Regions from separate parts of the Rhizobium sp. SL42 genome, predicted to be linked through region 1. Evidence: predicted binding sites of a transcription regulator. Region 1 holds the regulator's gene; each other region holds the start of a gene.
What was found. The regulator PhoB, encoded in region 1, activates phosphate uptake and scavenging genes when phosphate is short. The targets are predictions, from matches to a motif close to TGTCATNNANCTGTCAT.

Region 1 (2,269 bases):
GCCGCAACGCCGTCATCGGCAAGGTACACCGGCTGAACCTGCCGGGCCGCGCCAAGGCAGGCGGCAGCACATCGGCAGCCCGCCCGGCCAAGCGCCCTGCACCGGCTACACAGCGTCCGACCACATTCCAGGGCCGCGCCACTACAACCACCCGTACCGTTACCCGCGCGGCCGGCGGCAACATGCTGAAAGAAGAGATCGAAGTCGATATCTTCGAGGAAGTCGAAGTTTCGCGTCCGTCGAATGTCGTGGTGCCGATTTCCCGTCGCCTGGCATTGACCGAACTGACCGAGCGCACCTGCAAGTGGCCGATCGGCGACCCGATGAAGGATGACTTCCACTTCTGCGGTTGCGAAATCAACGATGCGTCGCCGTATTGCGGCTATCATGCCAAGATGGCCTACCAGCCGGTAAGCGAACGTCGCAGGGCAGCCCGCTGAGGGCTGACGGCGAGCGCCGAAGCCAAAGACCAGACATAAAAAAACGGGCTTTCGAGCCCGTTTTTTATTGCCCGGATGCCGGTGGCGCAATGCTCAGACTTCCATTGAATAACCCGCGCCGCGGACGGTGCGGATGACATCCTGCATGTTGGAGAAGTTCAGAGCCTTGCGCAGGCGCCCGACATGCACGTCGACCGTGCGTTCGTCGACATAGATGTCATGACCCCAGACGCCGTCGAGCAGTTGCGAGCGGGAAAAGACGCGGCTGGGCGAGGCCATCAGGAATTCCAGCAACCGGAATTCCGTCGGGCCGAGGCGCACTTCGCGGCTCTTGCGATGAACCCGGTGGGTCTCGCGGTCCAGCTCGATATCGCCGCAGCGCAGGACACTGGACAGAACCTCGGGTTTGGCACGGCGCAGCATGGCCTTGACGCGTGCCATCAGTTCCGGAGTCGAGAACGGCTTGACGACATAGTCGTCGGCGCCGGTCGCCAGGCCACGGACGCGTTCGCTTTCCTCACCCCGGGCCGTCAACATGATGATCGGCAGACGCTCGGTTTCCGGGCGCACCCGCAGGCGACGGCAAAGCTCGATGCCGGAAACGCCCGGCAGCATCCAGTCCAGGATCAACAGATCCGGCACGCGCTCCTGCAGACGAAGCTCGGCTTCATCCCCACGCAGGATCGTCTCGACCTCGTAACCTTCGGCCTCGAGATTGTAGCGGAGGAGGACGCTGAGCGCCTCCTCGTCCTCTACGACAGCTATTTTCGGCAACATGAAAGGCAAAACCCCGTTAGTGACGGCTTACTCGTTGATCGCGCCGACAGAGGACGTGAGGTCTTCCTTCGGACGCTCACCCTCGGGCTGGGCACCGGTCGTCATGTAGTAGATGGTTTCGGCGATATTGGTCGCGTGGTCGCCGATACGCTCGATGTTCTTGGCGCAGAAAAGCAGATGCGTGCAGCTGGTGATGTTGCGCGGATCTTCCATCATGTAGGTCAGCAGCTCGCGGAACAGCGAGGTGTACATGGAGTCGATCTCTTCATCGCGATCGCGAATGGATTTCGCCTTTTCCGCCGAACGGGTGGTGTAGACGTCGAGCACTTCCTTGAGCTGGGCAAGGGCAAGATCCGACAGATGCTCGATGCCACGGGCGAGCTTGCGCGGGATGCCCGAGCTCTGGACCGCCATGACGCGCTTGCAATTGCTCTTGCCGAGGTCGCCGACGCGTTCCAGATCGCTGGCGATGCGCAGCGCACCGATGATTTCGCGAAGATCGGCTGCCATCGGCTGGCGACGCGCGATCATGACGATCGCCTTGTCGCCGATTTCACGCTCGGTCGCATCCATGACGACGTCGTCGGAGATGACCTTCTGGGCCAGAGCGCCGTCGGTGTTGACCAGAGCGCGGACGCTTTCAGCGACCATCTGTTCTGCCATGCCGCCCATTTCCGAGATGCGGCGCATCAGGTATTTCAGTTCCTCGTCAAAGGCCGAGTAGATGTGGGAAGAAGCCATAAACGCATTCCTTGAATTGGATTGAGACGAAGCGCGCTGGGTGCGCCTCAGCCGAAGCGACCCATGATGTAGTCCTGGGTGCGCTGGTCATCCGGATTGGTGAACATCTTGTCCGTATCGTTTTCCTCGACCAGAAGGCCGAGATGGAACATGGCCGTGCGCTGGGAAACGCGGGCGGCCTGCTGCATCGAGTGGGTAACGATGACGATGGTGAAATTGGTGCGCAGTTCGTGGATCAGCTCCTCGATCTTTGCGGTCGCGATCGGATCGAGCGCCGAACAGGGTTCGTCCATCAGGATCACTTCCGGGCT
Region 2 (2,269 bases), 1.9 Mb from region 1:
CCGGACAGCTTCGTCTTCAGTTCGGCGCGGGCAGCCTCGTGGGTCTTGCGGTCGGCATCCTTGATCTCTGTGGCATTGGCCAGCATCGACTTCGGCGTTTCCAAGCCAATGCGGGTCATGGCTTCGCGGAACAGGGCGCGGTCTTCGGCCATGTCGATCGCTGCGGGCTTGGCGCCGATCATCTCGACATTGTAGCGGTCGAGCACGCCCATCCTCTTCAGGGACAGTGCTGTGTTGAGCGCCGTCTGGCCGCCCATGGTCGGCAGAAGTGCGTCGGGGCGTTCCTTGGCGATGATCTTGGCGACGACCTCAGGCGTGATCGGCTCGACGTAAGTCGCGTCGGCGAGGCCCGGATCGGTCATGATGGTGGCCGGGTTGGAATTGACCAGAATGACCCGGTAACCCTCTTCCTTCAGCGCCTTCACGGCTTGAGTGCCGGAATAGTCGAATTCGCATGCCTGGCCAATGACAATCGGCCCCGCGCCGATGATGAGGATGGACTTGATATCTTGGCGCTTGGGCATGGCTCTATCCGTTCTGTGACCTGCGCGAAAAACCGGCCAAGGTGATCAGGTCACCGGCCGGGCGCAGATAGATGGTCTTTTCAGGCTAGAAGCGGCTTATAGGGAAAGTTTTTGTCGAGCGGAACCCCATAAATGAAGGCTTTGCAGGAAAGTTGGGGAGGGCGGTTTTTGTCTGCCGATTGGCCTATTGTCGATGCTCTGTCACACAGGTTTCGCGGGCCGAAGCTAGGAGAGGCTTCTTTCCTGACAGGACGCCGAAATGCCGATCGAAAATCTTCTGCCGTACCTCCATTCCTTTTCACAATTTCATACACCCGGCCCGATCCCTCATCTTGGTACACGCTACAATACGGCTGGCCGCTTTCTGCCCGAGCCCGGCAATACGGTGGTGTGCCATCTTCCCGTCGGTTCCGAAACCGAAGCCGCGATTCTTGCCGCCCGCGACCGCTATCTCGGCATGCCGGAAGCAAGGCAATTGGCGTTTACGCCGCCATCGAGCCTGCACATGACGCTTTTCCAGGGCATCATCGAACATCGCCGCTGCCTGCCGTTCTGGCCGGCCGATGTGCCATTACATACGCCGATCGAGGACATGACCGCGATCTTCCTCGATCGTCTGGTCGGATTCGAGCCATGCAACCCCTTCGAGGTCGAGGTGACCAAGGCAACGCCGATCGGATTGACGCTGGAGGGAGTGACGGGTGAAGACAGGCTCGCGTTGAAAGCGTGGCGCAATCGTCTCGCCGACCTGCTTGGCTATCGCCATCCGGATCACGAGACCTACGCGTTTCATATCACCTTTGCCTATCTGATGGAGCGGTTCGACGATCAGGCAATCCTGCGCTGGCAACCTTTCCTTGAGGACATCGTTCTTGAGATCGCCGATCAGGTCCCGGTCCTCGAATTCAATCCGCCGGCTTTCTGCAGTTTCGAGGACATGAACCATTTCGAGGAACTGCTTGTGTTTGCTCCGCATTCACTCGCAGATCCGATTGACGGCCGCTAACATCTGGCTGCGACGCTGCGTAGCGCAGCATCATCGCCGAGGGGCAGGTTGAAGCCCTCATGCGTGCCGCCGGTCAGTTGGGGCATGCTAGCTGTTGCCGCTCGTTATGATCCCGCGCCAAGACCCGGCACGACCATGACCTTGACCTCACCGGGCGCCGGTGGATGCGTGACGACCAAGGCGGCTTCTTCGAGGGAGACCTTCCGCGAGATCAGTCTGTCGATCTCGATCGAGCCTGTTGCGACCAGATCGGCGGCGCGGCGATGGACGAAGGGGTTGATGAAGGACCCGAGGACGCGCAACTCGCGAAACAGGATGTCGAAGGGCTCGATCTCGACCTTTGCCCCCTGCGGCATCACGCCGAGAATAACGACCGTGCCACCTGCCTTGGCCAATCTGAATGATTGTTGCACGGTCTGTGCCACGCCGGCGCATTCGATCACAACGTCGACACCGCCGGGGACCAGGCCCTGCGATCCGGCAATCTGATCAATGATATCGCCCGCCGTCGGGTCTACGCTCGCGGTGGCGCCGAGATCCTCGGCGAGCGCGCGACGCGACGCCTGACGGGTGGAAAGGATCACCGTGGTCGCACCGGCCAGTTTTGCCAGTTGCACTGTCAACAGGCCGATCACGCCGCCGCCGAGTACGACGACGGAAGCGCCGGCCTTGATACCGGCGATATCGATGCCGTGCAGGCAGCAGGCGAGCGGTTCGCAGAAGGCGCCGTGCAGCGGGT
Region 3 (2,269 bases), 1.8 Mb from region 1:
CGCGCGCGCGGCTCTGCAGGTTCTCTTCGGTGATCCCGCTCTCCGTCCCCTCGAACATTTCCGACAGGCTGGACAGGAAGCCCTCAACCGGATCTGCGATCGGGACGATATCGTAATGGCAGCCCAGAGCCTGTGCGCAGGCCTCGGCATCAGCAAACGACTCCTTCGACGTGTAGCGATACGGCAGCATGACCGCGCGCACCCGTTCCTCGCCCAGCGCATCGACGGCGATCGCCGCACAGATGGCGGAATCGATCCCGCCCGAAAGGCCGAGCACGACGCTCTTGAAACCGTTCTTGTTCACATAGTCGCGGAAGCCGAGAACGCAGGCCCGGTAGTCGGCCTCTTCCTTCTCAGGAATGCGCGACATCGGTCCTTGCTCGCAGCACCAGCCGGCCTCTGTCCGCTTCCAGGTCGTGACAGAGAGCGTCTCCTCGAACTGGCTCATCTGAAACGCGAGCGACCGGTCGCCGTTGAAGGCAAAGCTCGCACCGTCAAATACAAGCTCATCCTGGCCGCCGATCTGGTTTGCGAAGATCAGCGGCAGGCCGGTCTCGATCACCTGGCGCAGTACCACCTGATGGCGCACATCCACCTTGTTGCGATAGAACGGCGAGCCATTCGGCACCAGCAGGATCTCGGCCCCGGTCTCTGCCAGCGTCTCGCAGACGCCGGCATCGTTCCAGATCTCTTCGCAGATTGGCACGCCGATGCGCACGCCGCGAAAATTCACCGGCCCCGGCATCTCGCCTTCGACAAAAACCCGCTTTTCGTCGAATTCGCCGTAATTCGGCAAATCGATCTTGTCGCGGAAGGCGAGGATCTTGCCGCCATCGAGGATGGCAACGGAATTGTGCCGGCCCTTCTCGCTTTGCCGCGGGAAGCCGACAATCACGCCGGGGCCGCCGTCGGCGGTATCCGCTGCCAACTGCTCGACCGCCGACAGGCAGGCCCTGAGAAAGGCGGGTTTCAAAACCAGATCTTCCGGTGGATAGCCGGAGATGAACAACTCGGTCAAAAGCAACAGGTCGGCACCCTGTGCCGCCGCTTCCGACCGTGCCGCACGTGCCTTTGCCAGGTTGCCGACCACGTCGCCAACCGTTGGATTGAGTTGCGCAATGGCGATGCGCAGGACATCTGTTTTTTTCAATGTTTCGCTCATGGTCAACGGTTTAAACGCTCGGTCGGCGGATCGCAACGGCATGGGCAGACGAAGCCCTGCGCGGGCGCCGAAATATCAATCAAAATCGGGGAACAATCAGGCCTCAGCCATAGTTCATGTAGCGTTCATGACGGATATGTGACAGCTATGCGCACATTTGATGAAAATCGCATTTCTCTCGGAGAATTCTGTGGCTGACACTCTTCCAAAATCGGTAAATTCAAGCCTTTTGGCAGCCGTCGGCACAACTCCCTCCAGAGGTGAAGCACGTCCAGCCGGACGCATCGCACGCATCGTCTTCCCGCTGATCAACACGGCTTTGCTGGCAATCATCACGATCATCGCCAGCGAATGGCTCGCGCGCGGCAATCTCAACGATGTCGCCGACTACATGCTGTCACCCGCCCGCCCGGGCATGGTCGCAGCTGGCATGCTCTTTCTCCTGATGCTTTTCGCAGACGCCATTGTCGGACGTGCGTACCAGTCAGCGCTGCTCATCGTCCCGCTGTCGCTCCTGCCAGCCTTCTTTTCCGGCCAAAAGCAATTGTTTTTGTCTGACCCGCTGTTTCCGAGCGACCTGCTTTTCGGTCGCCAGATCATGGAACTTCTGCCGGTGATGGTTGCCGCCCGCCCCTTGGCTGCCGCCGGCATGGCGCTGGCATCGGTGGCGATCATCGGAGCGCTCGTCTATCTGATCGTCATCAGCCGCCGCCACTTTCCCCGGATCCTGCCTGTCGTTCGCATTGGCCGCACGCTGGTGGCAGCCCCCGTCCTCGCCGGCTTCATCACCCTGATGGATCCGATGGCGTTTTCCTATGTCCGCGACCGACTGAATATCGTGCCGATGATGTGGGACCAGAAGGAGAACTACCGTCACAACGGCTTCCTGCTTGCCTTCGCCTTCAACATTCCCATGGCCAATGTCGGCGCACCGGCCGGTTACGACAATCTCGCCATCTCCGACATCCCGACGGACCGCTTGCCCGCGACCTTCTTCTCGGGTCGCCAGGCCGACGTGATCATGATCATGAGTGAATCGCTCTGGGATCCGACGCGCATGTCGAGCGTGCGCTACTCCAGCGATCCGATGCCGACGATCCATGCGGC

Region 2: the regulator PhoB is predicted to act here: its motif matches at 724-740, upstream of IM739_RS15430 (DUF1868 domain-containing protein).
Region 3: the regulator PhoB is predicted to act here: its motif matches at 1,290-1,306, upstream of IM739_RS14115 (LTA synthase family protein).

The regions. Positions count from the first base shown of each region.
Region 1 is NZ_CP063397.1:1,143,727-1,145,995, reverse strand. It holds gene IM739_RS05345 (GcrA family cell cycle regulator) at 1-440, shown strand, start outside; gene phoB (phosphate regulon transcriptional regulator PhoB) at 534-1,217, opposite strand; gene phoU (phosphate signaling complex protein PhoU) at 1,245-1,958, opposite strand; gene pstB (phosphate ABC transporter ATP-binding protein PstB) at 2,006-2,269, opposite strand, start outside.
Region 2 is NZ_CP063397.1:3,272,468-3,274,736, reverse strand. It holds gene carB (carbamoyl-phosphate synthase large subunit) at 1-524, opposite strand, end outside; gene IM739_RS15430 (DUF1868 domain-containing protein) at 784-1,530, shown strand; gene IM739_RS15425 (zinc-dependent alcohol dehydrogenase family protein) at 1,635-2,269, opposite strand, start outside.
Region 3 is NZ_CP063397.1:2,980,164-2,982,432, forward strand. It holds gene IM739_RS14110 (NAD+ synthase) at 1-1,162, opposite strand, end outside; gene IM739_RS14115 (LTA synthase family protein) at 1,323-2,269, shown strand, end outside.